Regions from separate parts of the Rhizobium sp. 01L419 genome, predicted to be linked through region 2. Evidence: predicted binding sites of a transcription regulator. Region 2 holds the regulator's gene; each other region holds the start of a gene.
What was found. Region 2 encodes LexA, which represses DNA repair genes until DNA is damaged. Its sites were predicted from a motif close to TGTTCNNNNTGTGTTCNG; they were not measured.
Positions count from the first base shown of each region.

Region 1: a site for LexA is predicted at 4,550-4,567, ahead of AC1DUP_RS33050 (PA0069 family radical SAM protein). Genes of this name have one in related genera too.
Region 3: a site for LexA is predicted at 3,166-3,183, ahead of AC1DUP_RS02925 (ATP-dependent helicase). Genes of this name have one in related genera too.

Region 1 covers NZ_JBFTSM010000025.1:14,300-22,239, reverse strand. Annotated here, with positions in the region: gene AC1DUP_RS33075 (F0F1 ATP synthase subunit A) at 9-761, shown strand; gene AC1DUP_RS33070 (F0F1 ATP synthase subunit C) at 828-1,055, shown strand; gene AC1DUP_RS33065 (F0F1 ATP synthase subunit B) at 1,134-1,754, shown strand; gene AC1DUP_RS33060 (F0F1 ATP synthase subunit B) at 1,758-2,249, shown strand; gene AC1DUP_RS33055 (ribonuclease HII) at 2,466-3,158, opposite strand; gene AC1DUP_RS33050 (PA0069 family radical SAM protein) at 3,324-4,481, opposite strand; gene AC1DUP_RS33045 (glycosyltransferase family protein) at 4,621-5,139, shown strand; gene AC1DUP_RS33040 (hypothetical protein) at 5,320-5,634, shown strand; gene moaB (molybdenum cofactor biosynthesis protein B) at 5,658-6,209, opposite strand; gene AC1DUP_RS33030 (4-(cytidine 5'-diphospho)-2-C-methyl-D-erythritol kinase) at 6,209-7,102, opposite strand; gene AC1DUP_RS33025 (tetratricopeptide repeat protein) at 7,109-7,940, opposite strand, start outside.
Region 2 covers NZ_JBFTSM010000019.1:114,053-121,992, reverse strand. Annotated here, with positions in the region: gene lpxB (lipid-A-disaccharide synthase) at 1-527, shown strand, start outside; gene gltA (citrate synthase) at 559-1,848, opposite strand; gene AC1DUP_RS29865 (ComEC/Rec2 family competence protein) at 2,138-4,561, shown strand; gene lexA (transcriptional repressor LexA) at 4,542-5,267, opposite strand; gene AC1DUP_RS29855 (VOC family protein) at 5,465-6,352, shown strand; gene kdsA (3-deoxy-8-phosphooctulonate synthase) at 6,349-7,194, shown strand; gene eno (phosphopyruvate hydratase) at 7,337-7,940, shown strand, end outside.
Region 3 covers NZ_JBFTSM010000001.1:588,291-596,230, forward strand. Annotated here, with positions in the region: gene AC1DUP_RS02920 (EF-hand domain-containing protein) at 1-468, opposite strand, end outside; gene AC1DUP_RS02925 (ATP-dependent helicase) at 629-3,124, opposite strand; gene AC1DUP_RS02930 (YoaK family protein) at 3,263-3,940, opposite strand; gene AC1DUP_RS02935 (glyoxalase) at 3,970-4,851, opposite strand; gene AC1DUP_RS02940 (alpha/beta fold hydrolase) at 4,901-5,722, opposite strand; gene AC1DUP_RS02945 (DoxX family protein) at 5,851-6,279, opposite strand; gene AC1DUP_RS02950 (amidohydrolase) at 6,291-7,940, opposite strand, start outside.

The DNA.
Region 1 (7,940 bases), on a different contig from region 2:
AGCAACCGGTGTCAAACGATCCGACTCATCAGTTCCAGATCTTCAAGATTGTGCCGATCGAGATCGGCGGGATTGATTTCTCGTTCACCAACGCATCTCTCTTCATGGTGGCTTCGGCTGCCGTCGCTGCTGGCTTCCTTTATTTCTCGACCACGAATCGCGCCATTGTTCCGGGCCGTTCGCAGTCGCTCGCCGAAATGTCCTATGAGTTCATCGCCGGCATGCTGAAGGAAGGCGCAGGCACCAAGGGAATGAAGTTCTTCCCGCTGGTCTTCTCGCTCTTCATGTTCGTGTTGACGGCAAACCTGCTCGGCATGTTCCCGTATTTCTTCACGATTACCAGCCAGATCATCGTCACCTTTGCGCTGGCGATCCTCGTCATCGGCACGGTTCTCGTCTACGGCTTCTATAAGCACGGCTTCCACTTCTTCAATGTTTTCGTGCCATCGGGCGTGCCGGGCATTTTGTTGCCGCTGGTCGTCTCGATCGAAATCATTTCCTTCCTGTCCCGCCCGATTTCGCTCTCTGTTCGTCTTTTCGCAAACATGCTCGCTGGTCACATCACATTGAAGGTGTTCGCAGGCTTTGTCGCCTCGCTTGGAGCCCTCGGTGCAGTCGGTGTCGGCGGAGCCGTACTTCCTCTCATCATGACCGTCGCCCTGACCGGTCTCGAGTTCCTCGTCGCCTTCCTTCAGGCTTACGTCTTTGCGGTGCTGACTTGCATGTACCTCAATGACGCGATCCATCCGGGCGGGCACTAAGGATAACGACATCGACGTCAAAGGGCGTCAGTCATTCGCCGCAACAACCATTTAAAGGAGTTCAACATGGACGCGGAAGCAGCAAAGTTCATCGGTGCAGGTCTGGCTTGCTTTGGTATGGCCGGTACGGCTCTCGGCCTCGGCAATATCTTCGGCAGCTACCTCTCCGGCGCTCTGCGCAATCCGTCTGCCGCTGACAGCCAGTTCGGCCGTCTGGTATTCGGCTTCGCCGTTACGGAAGCTCTGGGCATCTTCTCGCTGCTCGTCGCTCTTCTCCTCCTCTTCGCCGTCTAATATCGGTGGATTGATGGATCACGGCCTGCGAACAGCGAGCCGTGATCCTTTGCATTTGCAGTACACCTGGAGGTGAGCATGTACTTTGTGACCCCGGCCTACGCTGAAGAGGCACCGGCGGGAACCGCGACGGATGCGCATGCCGCTCCGGCTGCCGGCGAGGTCCATACCGAGACTGGCGTCGCCGAGGGCGGCCACGCACGCGGACCTTTCCCGCCTTTCGATACGTCGACCTATGCATCCCAGCTTCTCTGGCTGGTGATCACGTTCGTCATTTTCTACCTGCTCATGCAAAAGGTCATCGCACCGCGCATCGGTGCCATCCTCGAGCAGCGTCACAACCGCATCTCGCAGGATGTCGAAGAAGCCGGCCGCCTGAAGGCGGAAGCTGATGCCGCAGTCGCAACCTATGAAGGCGAACTCGCCGCTGCCCGTTCCAAGGCAAACTCGATCGGCACTGCCGCTCGCGATGCTGCCAAGGTAAAGGCTGAGGGCGATCGTCGCGCGGTCGAGGCAAGCCTGACCGAAAAGCTGAAGGCCGCCGAGGCCCGTATCGCCGACGTGAAGACAAAGGCCTTTGCTGATGTCGGTGCCATCGCCGAGGAAACCGCAGCAGCTGTTGTCGAGCAGCTCATCGGCGGCTCGGTTGCCCAGTCTGATGTCACTGCTGCCGTTGCAGCAGTCAAGAAGGAGGCTTGATCGATGGAATTTGCTTTTGATGCAACTTTCTTCGCCTTCGTTGGCCTCGTTCTCTTCCTGGCGCTGATTGTTTACCTGAAGGTTCCGGGCTTGATGGCGAAGTCGCTTGACGATCGCGCCGACCAGATCCGCAACGAGCTGGCTGAAGCCAAGCGTCTGCGCGAGGAAGCCCAGCACCTGCTCGCCGAATACCAGCGCAAGCGCAAGGAAGCCGAAGCTGAAGCCGCGCACATCGTGGCAGCTGCCGAGCGCGAAGCCGAAATGCTGACCGCTGAAGCGAAGAAGAAAACGGAAGAATTCGTCGCCAATCGCACGGCTCTTTCCGAGCAGAAGATCAAGCAGGCCGAAGCCGACGCAATGAAGGCTGTTCGCTCTGCTGCAGTCGATCTCGCCATCGCAGCCGCTGAATCCGTTATCGGCAAACAGGCTGATGGCAAGGTTCAGTCCGAGCTTTTCGGTCAGGCCGTCGGCGAAGTGAAAACTCGTCTGAACTGAGCTGCAGCTCTATAGGATTGGAAAGCCCCGCTTCGGTGGGGCTTTTTGTTTTTGGCAGATGCTGCGTGATTGGCGTGATGTGTGATCTTATAATGGCTGCGCCGCGCCGCAAAGAGAGCCGCTCCGTAGGAACCTACCTCAGAAACGCTCTATATGATGCAAATGGTGTCCCGCCCCCTGTGGTTCGCAAAGACGAGGCGGATATCGCACTGGAGTTTACTCCTCCAGCATTCCCCCATTCACGTCTCCCACGACGCCGTCCTTGCGGAGTGGCCGGAAGCTCAGTCGGTGTAGGGTGCACGGCCCGTGCTTCTCGATGCCGGAACGATGCTGCGCCGTGCCATATCCGACATGAGCGGCAAAACCATATTCGGGAAACACCAGATGCGCCCGCGCCATCATTCGGTCGCGCGTAACCTTTGCCACGATGGAGGCGGCCGCGATCGAAACGGATCGCGCGTCACCCTTCACCACGGCCTGCCCAGGGCAGTCGAGCCCTGTCGGCACATCCAGCCCATCCGTCAGCACATAACTTGCCTGTATGGCAAGGCCGCAGATCGCGCGGCGCATGGCGTCAAGGCTTGCCTTGCGGATATCGGTTTCGTCGATGCGTGTGGAACTGGAGGAGGCGATGGAGACTGTTGCGGTCGCAAGAATTTGGACGAACAACTCCTCGCGCCGCTGCGCCGAAAGCTGCTTGGAATCGTTAAGCCCCTCGGGGATACGCTTGGGATCGAGGATCACGGCTGCAGCAACGACAGGTCCGGCAAGCGGTCCGCGTCCGGCCTCATCTGCGCCCGCGACAGGCCAGTGGCCAGCCTTGCGGGCTTTCAGCTCAAGCCGGAAATCCGGCACGAGGGGGACCTCTTCAAAGAGCAGAGGAGAATCGGGTGACGTGCGACGTTTCATGCGGTTGAACCTCGCACGCCAACCCGATTTCCTGCAAGCCCCCGGATCAGGGCGGCGACGGCCGGGGGCGGTCCGGCGGATGGTGCGGTCACGGCCATCCGCGGGAATTGCGCAAGGCAGAAGACGCAGGGCAGGTCTTCTTCACGCCTTACGCAAAACAATCAGTCAGAGCAGCGAAAGCTGCACGCCGCTGCCATTGGGCGGCACAAACAGGTCGTCGCGCAGAGCAAGGCTTCGACGGGTCAGCCCAAGCCGCTTTGCCGCCATCTCGAAACGGCGGGCGATCTGCCAGGCATAGGGTCCCGCACCCTTCATGCGCTTGCCGAACTCTGCGTCATAATCCTTGCCGCCGCGCATCGAGCGCACCAGTGACATGACATGGCGATAACGATCAGGATAATTCTGCAGCAGCCAGTCACGGAACAGCGGGCTCACCTCGAGCGGCAGCCGCAGCAGCACATAGCTCGCTTCTTCAGCACCCGCCGCCTTGGCAGCATCGAGGATGCGTTCCAGCTCGTGGTCGTTGAGCGCGGGGATGACCGGCGCGGCCATCACTGACGTGCGCACACCAGCCTCGGAAAGCATACGGATCGCCTCCAGCCTGCGCGTCGGTGTCGATGCCCGCGGCTCCATGAGGCGCGCAAGCTTGCGGTCGAGCGTCGTCACAGAAATGCCGACCCGAACGAGGTTCTTTGCCGCCATCTCCGTGAGGATATCGAGGTCGCGCAGGATCATCGCCGACTTGGTGACGATCGCCACGGGATGATTGGCCTTGTTCAGCACTTCGAGGAGCTGCCGCATGACGCGCCATTCCTTCTCTATCGGCTGATATGGGTCGGTATTGGTGCCGATCGCGATGACGCGGACCTTATAGCTCGACTTGGCGAGTTCGCGCTCCAGAAGCTTCGGCGCATCCGGCTTGGCGAAGAGCTTGCTTTCGAAATCCAGCCCTGCCGAAAGGCCCATATAAGCATGCGTCGGTCGGGCAAAGCAGTAGATACAGCCATGCTCGCAGCCACGATAGGGGTTGATCGATCGGTCGAAGGAAAGATCGGGAGACTCATTGCGGGTGATAGCGGTGCGTGGCTTTTCGATCTGCACTTCGGTCCTGAAGGGCGGCAGTTCTTCCAGGCTCTGCCAGCCGTCGTCGAAGGTCTCGCGCTGCATGGGCTCGAAGCGGCCGCTGGGGTTCAATCCCGCGCCACGACCGCGCCGTCGGTCGACCTCGATGCGCAGCCCGGAGGTCGCGATCATCGCGTCGGCAATATCTGCCGTATTGGCAGGCGCAAATGCGTCCTGCCCTGCAAGGGACTGTGGTCTCATCGGATTCTCCAGCGGCGGAAAACGCTCGATCCCGCTCGTTTTGATGATTAAATTCCTATCCGCAAAACGTGAACAATGCAAGAACAAAATGAGGAAAGTCGCGCTGGCAAAATTTTGTGCGGCGCTCTATAAACAGGCAATGTTGACCGTCGTTCTTGAATGCCAGGATCAGGAACCTGAGCTGGCCCAGACTCTATCGGCATTGGTGGCAGGCGCCGTGGAAGGCCTCGTCAGCGATGTGGTCGTGCTCGATCACGGCTCGCGCGACGGCACCTCGCGGGTGGCGGATGCGGCCGGCTGCCGTTTCCATTCGCAGTGGGATATCAAGGACATCATCCGTTCAGCCCGCGGCGAATGGCTGCTCTTTGTCGAGCCGGGTGCGAGGCCGCAAGCGGGGTGGATCGATGAGGTCTCGGAATATGTGGCGTTGAACAAGGTCCCCGCACGCTTTACTGCCTCGCGCGGCTATCGCCGCCCCTTCTTCCAGCGAGTCGGTCGTGCTAGGCCGCCACTGGAACTCGGCCTGCTCATTCCGAAGAAACTTGCCATTTCAGCCGCAACGAGCGGCATGCGCCTTACCGAATTCGTCAAGGCACAGAAGCCGCACCGGCTCTCCAGCGAATTGATTCCCTCCTGGGTCGCCCGCGCTGCGCGGTAGCTGCCGTATTCCTCGACATTGCGAAAAGATGGCGCCCAATAGGGTTTCGCGCTATAATTTGGCTATGGCGCCGCCGAAGCGCCTCGCTTCGTAACGGATGGCCATGGATGCCGGTGAACGGCGGAACAGGTCAGCGAAAATCTCCTCTTCTGCCGGGTTCCCGGCGAAAGGAGGTGCGTCATGCTACGCGATATGGTCCACGGCCTGCTGGCGGTCATATTGACGATGTTGGTGATCGCGCACCCGCATCCGGCAGCATCGCAGATGATGCGCAGTTGCGCAGGCCGATCCGAGATCGTCAATTTCCTGAACAGCAATTTTGCTGAAAAGCTCACGGCCGTCGGATTGATCGACCAGAACGCCGTTCTTGAGGTTTATGCCGCCGAAAGCGGCACCTGGACGCTCGTCGTCACGGATGTTCACGGCATAAGCTGCGTGCTGCTGTCCGGTGACAGCTGGGAAACGATGCCCACCCTGCCGGGCCTTGCGACATAGGGAATGCCGCACTTGTAGCCGGTCTATTTCGTCGCGCCGCGCTTCAGGTGCTCGTCCAGACGCGGCATGATCTCCACGAAATTGCAGGGCATCTGCCGGTAGTCGAGCTGCGCCTTCAAGATGCCGTCCCACGCGTCCTTGCAGGCACCCGGCGAGCCCGGCAGCACGAAGATGAAGGTGGCATTGGCGACACCTGCCGTGGCGCGCGACTGGATCGTCGAAGTGCCGATCTTGTCGTAGGAAATACGATGGAACACGGCCGAAAACCCGTCCATCCGCTTTTCGAAGAGCGGTTCCAGCGCGTCGGGCGTCACGTCGCGACCGGTGAAGCCGGTCCCGCCCGTGGTGATGACGACGTCGATCTCCTTGGCTTCAGTCCAGGCGCGTACGCGTGCGGTGATCCTCTCGCGGTCGTCAGGCACGATATCGCGGTCGACCAGTTGATGCCCGGCTTCCGCAATCCGTGCCACCAGCGTATCGCCGGATTTGTCGTCAGCCAGCGTGCGCGTATCCGAAACGGTCAGAACCGCAATGCCGAGGGGTATAAAAGCTCGTTTTTCGTCCAGGCCTGCCATCATGCACCTCCTGCGAAAGTCTCCGTCGACTGGAAATACCAGTCCGGGCGGGTCGCGTGAAGATGCTCAGCGGCGCGCAGCGCAGCAACGGGTGTCTCGAAGATGCCGAAGCAGGTCGCGCCAGAGCCGGACATGCGGGTGAAAAGCGCGCCTTCTGCCGCGAGCATGTCTGAAATCTCCGCGATTTCGGGAACCATTTCCCGCGCTGGCAGCTCAAGATCATTGCGTGTCGCCCGTATGGCTTCCATCCAGTGCGGCGTCTTCATCAGGACCAGCGGAGGATTATTCTTGCTGACAAGCCGCCGGAAGATCTCGGGTGTGGAAACGCCTTTCAGCGGATTGGCGAGCACCATGGCGAAGGAGGGCAGGGCATCGGCCGTCTCTATCTTTTCGCCGATACCGCGTGCGATCAGCGGCGTGCTTTTCAGGCACATCGGCACGTCGGCCCCAAGTTTCAGCGCCAGGGTGGCGATGATTTCGGCCGGAAGCGCCACATCCCACAAGCGCATCAGCCCGCGCAGCGTCGCTGCCGCATCGGCTGAACCGCCACCGATGCCGGAGGCGACTGGCAGGTTCTTCTCCAGATGGATGCGCACGGGCGGAGCACCGCCTGCCGCCTCCCGCAGCAGGTCGCGCGCCTTCAGCACGAGATTGGTGCCGGGATCATCGGCCAGCGCATCGGCGAACTGGCCGGAAAGCGTAAAATCGTCGGCGTCTGCGAGCGCAAAGCTCAGCCGGTCGCCATACCGCGCAAATGTCACCAGCATTTCGAGAAGATGGTAGCCATCAGGCCTCTGGCCCGTCACATGCAGGGCCAGATTGATTTTTGCGCAGGCATCTTCGGTAACGGCGAAATCGCCTGTTACGGAAAGCGGTATGCCCGTTTCAGGCATGCGGCCTCAGGATTTCTTGTCGACCGGCGGCGGCGGCACCGGCTGTGGGTCCGGCTGCTTCTTGTCAGCAGCCTTGGAGTCGTCATCCTGGGCCGGCAGGCCGTTGGCGATCTTTTCCTTGATCTTCGGGATCTCGGCCTCCTCGGGTTCGGAGGCGAGAGCGCGGTTCCACTGGTAGACGGCTTCGAGCTTGCGGCCGACACGCCAGTAGGCGTCGCCGAGATGGTTGTTGATCGTCGCGTCGCCTGCCTTGATCTGGGCGGCACGCTCCAGCTCATCGACAGCATCGTCGAAGCGGTTGAGGCGGAAATAGGCCCAGCCGAGCGAGTCGATGATGTAACCGTCGTCAGGGCGCAGCTCGACGGCCTTCTTGATCATCTCAAGACCTTCGTCGAGGTTGCGGTTCATGTCGATCCAGGAATAGCCGAGATAGTTCAGAACCTGCGGCTGGTTGGGATTAAGGTCCAGCGCCTTGCGGAAGCTCGGCTCCGCCTGATCCCACTTCTTCAGCCGCTCATAGGCGATGCCGCGCTGGAAGAAGACGCTCCAGTCGGCGCGGCCCGGCAGCGGTCCAATCACCTCGACGGCCTTGTCATAATTGTCGGCCATCGCCTGATAGTCCTTGGCGTCGGACAGTACGCTGCCATAGGCGAGATAGCTTCTGATATCCTTCGGGTCGGAGACGATCAGCGCTTGCAGATGCTTGCGGGCGTCATCCACCTTGCCGCCCTGGGCCAGCGCCAGGCCGAGCTGCAGTTCGGAGATGCGGCGCATCGGAGAATTCGCCGGCACCTTCTGGTAAAGCGCGATGGCGCGGTCCATCTGGCTCTGCTTTTCG
Region 2 (7,940 bases):
CCGCGAACGAGTTCGTTGCCCGCAATGGTGCGAAGCGCTTCATTCTGCCGACTGTGGCGCACAGGGAAACCCTCGTGCGAGAAATGACAGCAGGCTGGGCGGTAAAGCCTGACATCGTCGTCGGCGCTGAAGCGAAATGGAAAGCCTTCACCGAAGCCGATGCGGCCATGGCGGCGTCCGGCACCGTGATCCTGGAGCTGGCGCTTGCCGATGTCCCCGTCGTTTCCGCCTACAAGGTCGACTGGATCATGCGCATGCTGACATCAGGCATCAAGACCTGGAGCGGCGCACTGCCCAATCTGATCGCCGACTACGCGGTCGTGCCCGAATATCTGAACGACATCGTTCGCGGCGCAAGCCTCGCGCGCTGGATGGAGAGGCTGTCAGCCGACACCTACCAGCTCAAGGCGGTGAAGGAAGGCTACGATCTCATCTGGCAGCGTATGCAGACGGAAAGGCCGCCTGGCGAGCATGCGGCGCAAATATTGCTTGATGTTCTAGCCAACAAAAAACCCGGCCATTCCTGACCGGGTTTTCTTTTGTCTATGAAGTCAGCGCTTAGCGCTTGGAAACCGGCACGTAGTCGCGCTTCGGTTCGCCGATATAGAGCTGGCGCGGACGGCCGATACGCTGTTCCGGATCTTCGATCATTTCGTTCCACTGCGCGATCCAGCCGACGGTGCGGGCGAGAGCGAAGAGCACGGTGAACATGGTCGTGGGGAAGCCCAGGGCCTTTAGCGTGATGCCGGAGTAGAAGTCGATGTTCGGATAGAGCTTCTTCTCGATGAAGTACGAGTCGGTCAGCGCAATGCGCTCCAGTTCCATGGCGACTTCGAGAAGCGGATCGTCCTTGATACCGAGTTCGCCGAGAACTTCATGCGTGGTTTTTTGCATGATCTTGGCGCGCGGGTCATAGTTCTTGTAGACGCGGTGACCAAAGCCCATCAGGCGGAACGGATCGTTCTTGTCCTTGGCGCGGGCGATATATTCCGGAATGCGGTCGACAGTGCCGATTTCCGTCAGCATGTTGAGGGCTGCTTCGTTAGCGCCGCCGTGAGCGGGGCCCCAGAGGCAGGCGATGCCGGCGGCGATGCAGGCGAACGGGTTTGCGCCCGAGGAGCCGGCGAGACGAACCGTCGAGGTCGAAGCATTCTGCTCGTGATCGGCATGCAGGATGAAGATACGGTCCATGGCGCGTGCGAGCACCGGATTGACGACATATTCTTCGCAAGGAACGGCAAAGCACATGCGCAGGAAGTTGGACGCGTAGTCCAGGTCGTTCTTCGGGTAAACGAAGGGCTGGCCGATATGGTACTTGTAGGCCATGGCGGCAAGCGTCGGCATTTTGGCGATCATGCGCAGGCTGGCGACCATGCGCTGGTGAGGATCGGTAATGTCGGTGGAGTCGTGATAAAATGCCGAAAGCGCACCGACGCAGCCACACATGACGGCCATCGGATGTGCGTCGCGGCGGAAGCCGGTGAAGAAGCGGCTCATCTGCTCATGCACCATGGTGTGGTGCGTGACGCGATAGTCGAAATCCTTCTTCTGAGCGGCGGTCGGCAGTTCGCCGTAGAGCAGCAGGTAGCAGGCTTCCAGAAAGTCGCCGTGCTCGGCAAGCTGCTCGATCGGGTAACCGCGATGCAGCAGAACGCCCTCGTCGCCGTCGATATAGGTGATCTTCGATTCACAGGATGCGGTCGACGTAAACCCGGGGTCGTACGTGAAGGAAGCCGTGTTTTTGTAGAGTGCACCGATATCGATCACGTCTGGTCCGACCGTGCCTTTTCGCACGGCGAGGTCGACTGATTTGTCACCGATTTTGATTGTAGCGCTTTGATCCGTCATGCTGATCCTCCGGGGTGGCGGTGGCGCCGCAAAAGCGCCATAAGGGTTAAGCGTCCTAAGCGATAGCTATATGATCGCGAAGCTAATGCCAAGTTACCGTGACGCCATTTTGTGCATCGCGGCATCATCTTTTAGGCAGTGCAGCGATGAGCCTCACGCATATCAGAACACCATGATTTGACTGGATTTTTGCTGCCGCAAATTTTCCTCGTATTTCAATCGATTATTGTTTGCGAGTTTTGATCTGAGGTTGCATTCTGCCGATCTCCGGGGGCGGGTCCAAGCGAATATGACGGGGTTCGATACAGCAGAACGGCATGTGCAATCCATTGATGCAAAGATGGATTTTGCTGATGCCGCACCGCGCGCCATTGTGACGCAACTGGCAAGGACGCAGGCTACGGTTCCGTTTCCGTGGCGGCTGATCGCCGTTGCGAAACGACACATCCGATCGTCTGTCCGCATGGCCGCTGAAGAGGCTGGCTACGGTCGCCTCATTCTTTTTTCGCCGGTCTTCCTTGGTGCAGGTGCCGCGACCTGGTTTCTGGCAGCTTCGGATTTTCCGGCTGTCTCGCTTGGTCTCTGCCTTTTTGTTGCCCTCGGTGCCGTCGTACTTTGCGGGTATCGCCGGACGAAATTGCGGGCGATGCTCTCTGCTCTGCTTCTCTTTGCCGGCGGAATGCTTTCGGCACAGGTTGAAACATGGCGGGCGCAGACCCTGATCCTTGATTCAGCCGTAGCAACAACGGTAACCGGCAGGATCGAGCGCCGCGAAGGCGACGGGCGGGGGCGCTGGCGTTACATTCTTGACGTCACCGGAACCGACGCGCCGCAGATCAAGCGTCCGCCTAAACGCATTACAGTGCTCGTGAGAGGCGCCGCGCAGCCTTTCGAGCTTGGCGACGTCATCGAGGGCAGGGCGCGTCTCACGCCTCCGGCAGGCCCCGCACTTCCCCACCTCAATGATTTTGCTTTCAGTGCCTATTTTGACGGCATTGGCGCCAACGGCTTTTTCTATGGCGCGCCGAAAAAGCTTGCCTTGCAGCCACAGCAAGCGGGCTCGGTCGGTGAGGCGACACTCGAATGGCTCTATCGCCTCAGGAGTGGCATCGGCGATCGCATACGCTCCACCCTGCCGGGCGATACCGGCGCCTTTGCCGCTTCGCTTGTCACCGACGAGAGGCGGGCGATCTCGGATGACACGACGGACGCGCTGCGGCAGTCCGGCCTTGCCCATATCGTCGCGATCTCCGGTCTCAATATGGCGCTTTCCGCCGGCATCTTTTTTGTCGGCCTGCGCGTCGTCCTTAGCCTTTTTCCCGGCATTGCCCAGGCGTGGCCGACCAAGAAAATCGCGGCGGCCGGTGCGCTCGCGGCGGTGACAGCCTACTATCTGATCTCCGGCTTTGCCGTCTCCGCTGAACGTGCCTTCATCATGATGGCCATCATGCTGGTTGCCGTCTTCTTTGACCGGCCATCGATCAGCCTCAGAAACGTGGCGCTATCCGCTCTTGTGATCCTTGCGATCTCGCCATCGGAGGTGCTGGGGCCGAGTTTCCAGATGTCCTTTGCCGCAACACTTGCCCTGGTCGCCGGCTACGATCTCTGGAAAGGCCGGCCGATGTGGGAGAATGTCTTTGCCAACCTGCCGATCATGAAACCCCTCTTCGTGGTCGGCGGTTTCTTTGGTGGCATTTTCCTGACGTCGCTGATTGGTGGCTTCTCTACCGCGCTGTTTTCGATTGAGCATTTCCACCGGCTGACAGCCTACGGCCTGCCGGCAAATCTCGCGGCCATGCCGGTGATTTCCTTCATCGTCATGCCGGCTGGGATGCTGGCGATGCTGCTGATGCCCTTTGGCCTGGACGGCTGGGCATGGCATGTGGCAGGCTTCGGGCTCGATCTGGTGATCACAATCGCAAAGACGGTATCGAGCTGGGGTGGCAATATCGATGTGGGCCGTTTGCCGGGTTGGTACTTCCCGACGGCCGTTTTCGGTTTTCTGCTGCTGACCCTCCTCAGAACTCGACTGCGGCATATCGGAACGGCAATCGTCACTCTCTCCACGCTTGCTGTCGCGGCGCTGCCATCAGAGGCAATGCCCGACATCGCCATTGCCGAAGACGGTAGCCTCGTTGCTGTTGTCGATGGAGAGGCGATAGCTTCGAACCGCGAAAAGCCACCCGCCTTCATCTTCGAACAATGGCAGCGGGCGCTTGCCATCGAAGAGCACAGGAAGCCAGTCACGCTGGAAGCTGCCAATAGGCCCACTGCGCCCGAAGGCAAAAGACTGCAGCTCTCGCGGGATCAACAGAATGAAGCCAGAGAGTCGATGAGACGTGTCGCGATCGGTTCGCCGTCACGGTTCTCGTGCCTGAAAGGTGCCTGGTGCGCCATCATGCTCGGCAATGGAAAGAAACTGACGGTTATCGACAATGCAGCCTATCTGGGCCCTGCCTGCGATACGGCCGATATCGTCGTCACCCCTGTCCGTCTGCGTTTCGACGGCTGCCGATCCGGAGCTATGCTCTTTACTGGCGAAACATTGCGCAAGACAGGCGCGATCGAGCTTCGTTTCACAGATGGCGGAGTTGCGGTTGCCGCTACCTTCGACGCATTGCGACGGCCCTGGATGCGCCACCGTGCCTATGACTGGCGTAGCGACACATTCGCTGATGTTGGCCCGTCACCGGTCAGTGATAGCGACGAATGAGGCCGACGAGCTTGCCCTGGACCTTGACGCGATCCGGCGGGAAAATGCGAGTCTCGTAAGCGGGGTTTGCGGCTTCGAGCGCAATCGATGCGCCCTTGCGGCGGAAGCGCTTGAGCGTCGCTTCCTCTTCATCGACGAGTGCGACGACGATGTCACCCGGATTGGCCGTGCTACCGTTGCGGATGATGACGGTATCGCCATCGAAGATGCCGGCTTCGATCATCGAGTCGCCACGAACTTCGAGCGCATAATGTTCGCCGGAGCCAAGCATATCAGCGGGAACGGTGATGTCATGGGTGTTGTTCTGGATTGCCGAAATCGGCACGCCGGCAGCGATGCGCCCCATGACCGGCACGGAAACCGAATTGCCGTTGTCGGCCGCAGGTGCTGACTTTGCCGCGGCGGGAGGCGCAACAGGTTGCGGCTTGCCGAGGCTGCCTTCGATGACGCTTGGTGAAAAGCCGCGCCTTGGCTGCAGGCTCGAGCTATAGGCTTCCGGCAGCTTGATGACTTCGAGCGCACGCGCCCGGTTCGGAAGCCGGCGAATGAAGCCGCGTTCTTCGAGCGCCGTGATCAGCCGATGAATGCCGGATTTCGAGGCCAGATCCAGGGCGTCCTTCATCTCGTCGAAAGATGGCGGAACGCCGGATTCCTTCATCCTTTCATGAATGAAAAGAAGAAGTTCCTGTTGTTTGCGCGTGAGCATCGGCGTGTGACCCCAGTATTGAAACAAATCCAGAACGGACACTATATGTTCCATATGTGTTCCGCAAGTGGCTAAATTTTCGTAAAATTTCTCTCCATTGTGTTGAGAATTTTATTTTTGTCGGCGCCCGTCCCGTCCGGCCTTGCTTCGTAAGGCTTGTTGAAGCACATCTCCTTGTGATTGCTGGAGAGTAGCTGATGACCCAAGACACGCTTGCGATCGATCATCTCGTTTTGCCGGTTACCGATATCGCCCTTGCACGCGAGAGGTTGGGCAAGCTGGGCTTCACCGTCGCTCCGGACGCGCGCCATCCCTTCGGTACGGAAAATGCCTGCGTTTTCTTCGCCGACAGGAGCTATCTCGAGCCGCTCGGCATCGCCAGTGTCGAGGAGAGCGACAGGACGGCGCGCGACGGCAATGTCTTCACAGCCCGCGATCAGGCCTTTCGTTTTCGATGCGGCAGCGAGGGCCTGTCTGCTATCGCCTTCAGTGCCGCGGATGCAAAGCATGAACATGCTCGATTCGTTAAAGGCGGCATTAGCGCTGGTTCTGTGTTGCAGTTCGAACGTCCCGTGAAAATGCCGGATGGCACGGAGAGCATTGCCGGCTTCCGGCTCGCCTTCGCCGGCGACCTTCGGGCACCGGATTTCTTTCTCTTCGCCGTCGAACGCGTCAATCCGCTCCCTGCTGACCGCAGCGCGCTCGAAGCTCACGTCAACGGCGTAACCGGAATTGCCGAGATAGTTCTAGCCGCGCCCGAGCCTTGGGCCTTCGGCGAATTCGTCCGTGGCGTGGCAAGAGCCGACGCCGCAGATGAGACCGGTTTTGGGGTGAGAGTTCCTCTGGCAAACACAAAGATCAGTCTGATGAACCCGGCGGGTCTGGAGGCCTATTTCGATCTGGCGACGCCGGACACCGATCGCGGCCTGCGTGGGCGGGCGATCCTTTTCCATGCGGGCGATCTTGCCGTGACAGAAGCGCATTTGGCTGCTAACGGGGTGACCTATACACGCAAGGGCAACCGTATTCTGGTGAAGCCCGCGCCCGGCCAGGGCGTGCTCTTCGCCTTCGAGGAAACATCATGAGCTCCAATACCAATTCCCAGGTGACGGTCGGCGAGGGCGCCGGTAAGGTCACCTTCTCCAATACCGGCCGCTTGTCGCTGATCGCCGGCGCCTGTGAAATGGAAAGCCGCGACCATGCGTTCATGGTGGCTGGCACATTGAAGGAACTGTGCGCCAAGCTCGGCATCGGGCTTGTCTACAAGACGTCTTTCGACAAGGCCAATCGCTCTTCGTTGTCGAGCAAACGCGGTGTCGGCCTTGAGAAGGGGCTGGAAGTATTCGCTGATCTCAAGAAGGAACTCGGCATTCCGGTTCTCACCGACATTCACAGCGAAGAACAATGCGCCGAAGTAGCGAAGGTCGTTGATATCCTGCAGATACCGGCCTTCCTGTCTCGCCAGACGGATCTTCTGGTGGCTGCTGCCAAGACGGGCCGCGTCATCAACGTCAAGAAGGGCCAGTTCCTGGCGCCTTGGGATATGAAGAACGTGCTCGGCAAGCTGAATCAGAGTGGCAATCCGAACATTCTGCTGTGCGAGCGCGGCGCTTCTTTCGGCTACAACACGCTGGTCTCCGACATGCGCTCCCTGCCGATCATGGCAGCCACCGGTGCGCCAGTTATCTTCGACGCCACTCATTCGGTCCAGCAGCCGGGCGGGCAGGGGGAAACCTCCGGCGGAGAACGGCAATTCGTGGAGACGCTCGCGCGCGCTGCCGTGGCGGTCGGTGTTGCTGGGGTCTTTATCGAGACTCATCAGGACCCGGATAACGCGCCCTGCGACGGCCCGAACATGGTCTATCTCAAGGATATGCCGCGGCTTCTGGAAAAGCTGCTGGCTTTCGACGCGATCGCTAAAGGCTGACAGTCAAAAGCCTGACATGATCGTAATATAGCGACGAGTGGAACTGCATGCCGAAGGGTGCCGCAAACTGCCATTGTAATTTGCGCACCTTCGATTAAGACGGTTTCAAACGATTTATCCACCCACCGAGCAGGAAAAAACCATGACTGCAATTACCGATATCATCGCCCGCGAGATTCTCGATAGCCGTGGTAACCCCACCGTCGAAGTCGATGTCTATCTCGAAGACGGCAGCATGGGCCGTGCGGCTGTTCCCTCGGGCGCTTCGACTGGCGCGCATGAAGCCGTCGAACTGCGCGACGGTGGCAAGCGCTATCTCGGCAAGGGTGTCGAAAAGGCCGTCGAAGCCGCCAATACCGAGATCTTCGACGCGATCGGCGGCATCGACGCTGAAAACCAGATTCAGATCGACAAGATCATGATCGAGCTCGACGGTACGCCGAACAAGTCACGCCTCGGCGCCAACGCCATCCTCGGCGTTTCGCTTGCTGTTGCCAAGGCTGCCGCGGAGGCTTCCGGCCTGCCGCTCTACCGTTATGTCGGTGGTGCTTCGGCAAGCCTTCTGCCGGTTCCGATGATGAACATCATCAACGGCGGCGCTCATGCCGACAACCCGATCGACTTCCAGGAATTCATGATCCTGCCGGTTGGCGCAGATTCGATCCGTGAAGCCGTCCGTATGGGCTCGGAAGTCTTCCATACGCTGCGCAAGGAACTCGCTGCCCAGGGGCACAACACCAATGTCG
Region 3 (7,940 bases), on a different contig from region 2:
ATAGGTCGTCTGGTATGCGCGAAGCGCAGTCTGCATGTCGGTCAGGACTTTGGCCATCAGGCCGCTGTCATCATCGTCACCGCCGGCAGCGGCAATCTTCTGCGGGTCGGCCGAAAGAATTTCCGACGTAGTGAGCTTGCCGTCGCCATTCGAATCCAGGGCAGCGAGTGCTCCCTTGGAACCGTCCCCATCGGCATCGGTGCCGGACTGGCTGTCGCTGTCATCCGTCTTCTGGAGCTGTAGCATGAGCTTCAGAATATCGGCTGTGATCTTCTGGACGACATCGGAGCCGGAAGAACCGTCGTCGCCGGCGGACGATTTACCAGCCGTCGTTGCGTTGGTTGTTGAGGACTGGGAAGCGGCGGCAAGTTCGTCTGCCGAGACGACACCATCGCCGTTCGTATCGAGTGGATTGAGGGGGGCTTTATACTGGGTCAGCGCGCTGCCCAGAGGTGAAACACTGGTCACTTGAACCTCCTTTGAAGGTCTTGTGAAGCCTGCCTTTCATGGGCGGGCAGTGATCGGGCTATGCCTGTTTGCGAGTCGGGTCAAAGCGGCGTTTTGTCATCTGGAGAAGAGCGAAAAGTTGGGCCTGTGATTCCCTGGAAAGGCCAAGGCGATGGAATGGTCAAACCCGCTCCACAAACCCGTCGAGCACACGCTTCTGGCCGGCGCGGTCGAAATCGATGGTCAGCTTGTTGCCTTCGATACCTGCTATGGAGCCGTTGCCGAATTTGATGTGGAAGACGCGGTCGCCGATGGCGAAGCGCGAGGGCTCGGTGGCAGTGGACTTCGCTACCAGTTCGCCCTCGATGGTGCGACCGCGAGGCCCGCTTTCACCGTAGCCAATGCGCTCCACCGCATGGCCGGAGCGGCTGCCCCAGTTGTCACGGGTGGCGTCGGTCTTGTTGGCCTGGGCGCGTTTCCAGCCGGGCGTCGAATAGGAGTTGGCGAAAGGATCGGCCTTGTCGAAGCGCGACTGGCCGTAACCGCCACCGCGGCCGTAGCCGCCGTAATTCTGCTCCATCTCGGCGACTTCGACATGGGTTTCCGGCAGTTCGTCGAGGAAGCGCGAGGGAATGGTCGACTGCCAGAGGCCGTGGATGCGGCGGTTGGAGACGAACCAGATGTGGCAGCGGTGTTTGGCGCGGGTGATGCCGACATAGGCCAGACGGCGTTCTTCCTCCAGGCCGGCGCGGCCGGTTTCATCGAGGGAGCGCTGATGCGGGAAAAGGCCTTCTTCCCAGCCGGGCAGGAAGACCGTGTCGAATTCCAGGCCCTTGGCAGAGTGCAGCGTCATGATGGAGACAGCGTCGAGGTTCTCGTTGGTCTCGGCATCCATGACCAGCGAGACGTGCTCCAGGAAGCCACGCATGGATTCGAAGCTCTCCATCGAGCGGATGAGTTCCTTGAGGTTTTCCAGCCGACCTGGCGCTTCGGCGCTCTTGTCGTTCTTCCACATGTCGGTATAGCCGGATTCTTCGAGAATCTGCTCGGCGAGCTCGGTATGTGGTGTGTTTTCAAGCAGTTCCTGCCATCGCCGGAAAGATTGAATCACGTCGAAGAGGGCTTTGCGGGCCTTGGGCTTCAGTTCGTCCGTCTCGATGATGTCGGCGGCGGCCGCGAGCATCGGAATGTTGCGGGCGCGGGCATAGTCGTGCAGGGCGCGCACTGTCGTGTCGCCCAGGCCGCGCTTCGGGGTGTTGACGATGCGCTCGAAGGCGAGGTCGTCGGCGCCCTGCGAGACCAGCCGGAAATAGGCCATGGCGTCGCGGATTTCGAGGCGCTCGTAGAAGCGCGGGCCGCCGATGACGCGATAGTTCAGGCCGAGGGTGACGAAGCGGTCTTCGAATTCGCGCATCTGGAAGGAGGCGCGTACCAGGATCGCCATGTCGTTGAGCAGATGCTTCCTGCCGTCGGCATCGCCGCGCTGCAGGCGCTCGATTTCCTCGCCGATGGCGCGGGCTTCTTCCTCGGAATCCCAGGAGGCATGCACCTGCACCTTGGCATCATCCGGATCGGAGCGATCGGTGAAGAGCGTCTTGCCGAGGCGACCTTCATTGTGGGTGATCAGATGGGCGGCTGTGCCGAGGATATGGGCGGTCGAACGATAGTTGCGCTCGAGCTTGATGACTTTGGCGCCGGGGAAATCCTTCTCGAAGCGCAGGATATTGTCCACTTCCGCGCCGCGCCAACCGTAGATCGACTGGTCGTCGTCGCCGACGCAGCAGACATTCTGCAGCTCGCCCTTGGGGCGCTGGGCGAGAAGCCGAAGCCACATGTACTGGGCGGTGTTGGTGTCCTGATACTCGTCGACGAGGATGTAGCGGAATTTCTGGTGATATTCCTTGAGCAGATCCGGCTGCTTGCGAAAGATCGCGATCGGATGCATCAGAAGGTCGCCGAAATCGCAGGCGTTCAGCGTCGACAGGCGGTTCTGATAGGCGAAATAGAGATCGCGCCCGCGGCCATTGGCGAAAGCGCGCGCATCGCCTTCCGGAATATCGGCGGGGCCGAGGCCCTTGTTCTTCCAGGTATCGATCATGCCGGCGAACTGCTTGGCCGGCCAGCGCTTGTCGTCGAGGCCTTCGGCCTGGATCAGCTGCTTGATGAGGCGGATGACATCGTCGGTATCGAGGATGGTGAAATCGGAGCGCAGGCCGACAAGTTCGGCGTGGCGGCGCAGAAGTTTCACGCCGATCGAGTGGAAGGTGCCGAGCCAGGGCATGCCTTCGACGGCGCCGCCGACGAGAACCGCGATGCGCTCCTTCATCTCGCGCGCTGCCTTGTTGGTGAAGGTCACTGCCAGGATCTGCGAAGGGAAGGCGCGGCCGGTCGACAGGATATGGGCGATGCGAGTGGTGAGCACACGCGTTTTGCCGGTGCCGGCGCCGGCGAGTACGAGAACTGGGCCTTCCAGCGTCTCGACTGCTTCACGCTGTTCCGGGTTGAGGCCGGCGAGATAATCGGCGCGACCGCCATCGCGGGCTGCCATGGCGCGGGCGGCGATACCGCCGGCGGCGGCAGGTGCTCTTCCGGCGGGTGCGGCGGGCTGTTGCGGCTTGCGCGGCGTTTCGCCCGGTTCCTCGTCGAAGAAGGGCATATCGTCGAAACTATTGCTCATGCCGCGTAATGTAGTGATTCGGGAAGGAAAGACCAGAAAGTTGTTCTGCTTTCATTCCCAGGCGCTCAGCTATCCTCAAGTCCTTGTTTGACGCAAGTCGCAATCGCAAAACCGCTGCACAGTTTTGCGCGACCTGCTTCAGGCGGTTTGAGGGCCAGCGAAGGCAAGGCAGACCGAGACGAGCGCAAAAAGCGGCGGCAGAGCAAAGCACCAGGTGCCGACCGTGGCGTAAAGCAGAGCGGCAAGACCGCAGCCGAGCGCGAAGGCGAAAACAGCGACCACCATGCGCGACAGGCGGGTCTTTAGGGGTTTTGCCTGATCGCCGGCACTGCCATGGGCGAGGTCGGCGAGGTCGATCATGATCTGTGTCGTGGTGCCGGTCATCAGCGTGCTCGGGGGTGCTGCGCCGAGATGGATGCGGTGAGCGGCGTTCTGGATCGCCATGGCGACGACGAGCAGCATGCCGGTCGCGACCAGCGGCAGGCCGTCCGGGTTGGTAAAGGGCGACAGCCAGATGGCGCAGGCGCCGCCGGCAATGAGGAACATAAGCTTGATGACGAGCAGGATGCGCAGGCCCTTCTCGTCGCCGGCCGGGACATTGTGCGTGATGTAACGCAGCAGGAGGATCGTCAGGCAGAAGACGGGCAGAGCCAGAAGCTTGGCGATGATGCCTGATGTCCCGTGAGTGAGCGCCGCGCCCAGCGTCACGAAGTTGCCGGTGACGTGGGCGGGAAAGAGGCCGCCAAGCGCCAGGAAGCCGGCGGTATCGACATAACCGCCGGTAAGGCTCAGAAGCACGGGCAGGGCTGGGCGCATCGTTTTTTCCCTCTTATCGTTTAGTGTCGTTACTTTGCCGCGACGGCGTGGATTTCGGCAATATAGCCGCCGGGGAATTCCACCATGGAAGCGCGGCGGTCGCCCGACTGATAGGGCGCGACGAGGATCTCGGCGCCGCTGTCCTTGGCTTTCTGCAGCGTTCCATCGAGATCGGCGGTCTCATAGCCGCTCATCTCGCGGCCATAGGGGAAGGGCAGCTGGCCATCGGTGACGAGCACGGTCATGCGGCCGAAGATGGAGTCGATGCGCAGGCGATGGAAAGTCTTGTCCGGCAGGCCGATCTCGATACCCGGCGCCTTCTCCTCGTCGGTGATAACCTTGCCCTGCGAGAAGGCGAGGAAGGCGTGGGTGAAGGCGGCGACACGGTCGGCGGAGACGTAGACGCGGTTTTCCGGAACGGACGCAAAGGCCGGATAGTTCGGCACCGTGGTATGCCAGTAAAGCTGCATGTTGACGCCACCCGGCCATTGGATGACGGCATCGCGGCCGATCGGATCCGGGAAGGGGGCGACGATGAGATCGGCGCCGGCGGCCTTTGCGGCTGCGATCGCCTTGTCGAGATCGGTGACGAGGTAACCTGATCGTTCGGCACCGAAGGGATAGGGGATCGGCGTCTTGAAGCCGAAGAGCGAGACGGTGCCTGATGGCGTCTGCAGAAGCTGCGATGTAGTGCTGCTCGGCGTCGGCGTGACGGTTGCCGTCACCTGCTTTGTGCTGGTGCCGCCGAAGGTGGCGAGGAAGCTTTTGGCGAAGGCGTCCACGTCGCCTGGCGCGACATAGACATGGGTCGTATCATATTGCGCGCCGACGCCGAATTGCGGCGAGGCGGCATAGGCCGGGACGCCGGCCAGGCCGAGAAGAACGGTAAAAGCTAGGGATAAACGAAGCATAGGTGATCTCCTTCGGCCCGGCCGGCCGCTAAATCAGTGCAAAGGCGGTTCAGGCCTTGATGAAGGCGAGAACGTCGGCGTTGAACTTGTCGGCTTCCGTCTGGGCGAGGCCGTGCGGGGCACCCGGATAGACCTTCAGCGTGCCGTTCTTCAGAAGCTTGATGCCCTTTTCGGCGGCAGCCTTGATCGGCACGATCTGGTCGGCATCACCGTGGATGAGCAGGGCCGGAACGTCGATCTTCTTCAGGTCTTCGCTGTAATCGACTTCTGAAAATTCGCGGATGCAATCGTAGTGGCCCTTGATGCCGCCGGCCATGCCCATCAGCCAGAAGGTTTCGCGCAGGCCTTCGTTGACCTTGGCGCCATCGCGGTTGAAGCCGTAGAAGGGCATGGTGAGGTCACGGTAGAACTGCGAGCGGTCGCCAGCCGTGCCCTTGCGAATGCCGTCGAAGACTTCGATCGGCGTGCCCTCGGGATTGTTGGGCGTCTTCAGCATCAGCGGCGGAACGGCGCCGACGAGCACCACCTTGGCTACGCGGCTCGTGCCGTGGCGGCCGATATAGTGGGCGACTTCGCCGCCGCCGGTGGAATGACCGATCATGATAAGGTTGTTCAGGTCGAGCTTCTCGATGAGCTCGGCGAGGTCATCGGCATACTGATCCATATTGTTGCCGTTCCACGGCTGCGAGGACTTGCCATGGCCGCGGCGATCGTGGGCGATGACGCGGTAGCCCTGCTGGGCGAAATAGAGCATCTGCACTTCCCAGGCGTCGCCCGAGAGCGGCCAGCCGTGGGAGAAGAGGATCGGCTGACCGTTGCCCCAATCCTGATAGTAAATCGTCGTTCCATCTTTGGTGGTGATCGTCGGCATTGAACTTGTCCTATGCTGGGGTTGGCAGGATCTACGCCCAGGGGGCGAATGGTTTGCACCGCGGTGCTGACACGGTCAGGAAACATTTTGCAATGGTCAGCGGAAGTGATGCTTAGGTGCAGGTTGCCCTATGCTTTTTCACTCAGATCGAGCCAGGCGACGAGCAGGAAGCCGCCGGCAAGACCCAGATGTTCGAAGAAGGAATTGGCGGCCATGAAGCGCTCCATTCCAGCGGGTAACTCCCAGAAACGCAGGGCGAGGAAGGTGGCCATGAGTGTGAAGCCACCGAGGGCGAGCGCACCCAGCCATCGCAGGAGACCCAAGAGAATCATGGCCGAGGCGGCAAGCTCCAGGACGATGACGAGCACCGCAAAGAGCGGCGCAGGCGACAGGCCGAAATGGCTCATCTCGCCGATCGCGCCCGGAAAGTCCGTGAGCTTGTTGAGGCCGCCCTGCAGATAGGCGGCGCAGAGGCCGAGATAGGCAATGAAGCGCATGAGGGCCGCGCCGAAAAGGGGACGGGCAAGCGACGCAAGTCGAATTTCGAGGGCATGCATGGCATCGATCCTCAGACTGCCCAGCAGGCGCAGCCGAGTGCGCCCCAGAAGCTCTTGAGATCGGAAACCGGCGCCTTCGAGCCCCAGGCACTGGCATGCGCATGGCCGTGGACATTGCAATCATTGGCGCAGCCGCAACCAGAGATCAGGCGGCGATGCAGCGAGTTCTTGCCGGCACCTTCGGGTTCGCCCCAGGCGGCATAACCCTTGAAGCTGCGCACTGGTGACCAGTCGGGCATGGCGGGCGGAACTTCGTTCTCGTCCAGTGCGGCAAAGGTGCCGGCGCCATAGACGATCTTGCCGCCGACCATGGTCAGATCCGAGGTGAGGAAGGAGATTTCCTCTTCGGCGCAGGCGAAGAAATCCTTGTCCGGCACGATGAGATCGGCGAACTGGCCCTTTTCGATGCGGCCCTTCTTGCCTTCCTCGTTGGAGAACCAGGTGACGTTTTCGGTCCACATGCGCAGCGCCGTTTCGCGATCCAGGCAGTTGCGGCGCGGATAGATCGCCATGCCGCCGACGGTGCGGCCTGTGATCATCCAGGAGAGCGACACCCAGGGATTATAGGAGGCGACGCGGGTGGCATCGGTGCCGGCGGAGACCTTGACGCCCTTTTCCAGCATGCGGGCGACGGGCGGGGTGGCCTCGGCAGCACCAACTCCGTAACGCTCGACGAAATATTCGCCCTGGTAGGCCATGCGGTGCTGCACGGCGATGCCGCCGCCGAGAGCGGCGATCCGGTCGATCGACTGTTCGGAAATCGTCTCTGCGTGGTCGAAGAACCAGTTGAGGCCTTCGAGCGGAATATCCTGATTGACCTTTTCGAAGACATCGAGCGCACGGCTGATCGTCTCGTCATAGGTGGCGTGCAGGCGCCAGGGCCAGCGGTTTTCCGCAAGTACGCGTACGACCTCTTCCAGCTCGCCTTCCATTTCCGGCGGCATGTCGGGCCGCGGCTGGCGGAAATCCTCGAAATCGGCAGCGGAGAAGACGAGCATTTCGCCGGCACCGTTGTGGCGGAAGTAATCGGAGCCTTGCTTGTATTTCACCGAGGCGGTCCAGTTCAGGAAGTCTTCCTTCTCCTGCTTGGGCTTCTGGGTGAAGAGATTATAGGCGAGGCGGACGGTCATCTGGCCGTCATCGGCAAGCTTCTGGATGACGGCATAGTCATCGGGATAGTTCTGGAAGCCGCCGCCGGCATCGATGACGCCTGTTACCCCGAGGCGATTGAGCTCGCGCATGAAATGACGGGTGGAATTGACCTGATAGTCGAAGGGCAGCTTCGGCCCTTTGGCGAGCGTCGAATAGAGGATCCCGGCATTCGGCTTTGCGAGCAGCAGACCAGTCGGGTTGCCTTTGATATCGCGGGTGATTTCGCCGCCCGGCGGGTTCGGCGTGTCCTTGGTGTAGCCGACGGCGCGCAGAGCCGCGCCATTCAGCAGCGCGCGGTCATAAAGATGCAGGATGAAGACAGGGGTATCGGGGGCGATTGCGTTGATCTCGTCGATGGTCGGCAGGCGCTTTTCGGCAAACTGATGCTCGGTGAAGCCACCGACGATGCGGACCCATTGCGGCGGCGGGGTGATCGCCACCTGGCGCTTCAGCATGTCCATGGCATCGGTGAGCGATCGCACGCCATCCCAGCGCAGCTCCATGTTGAA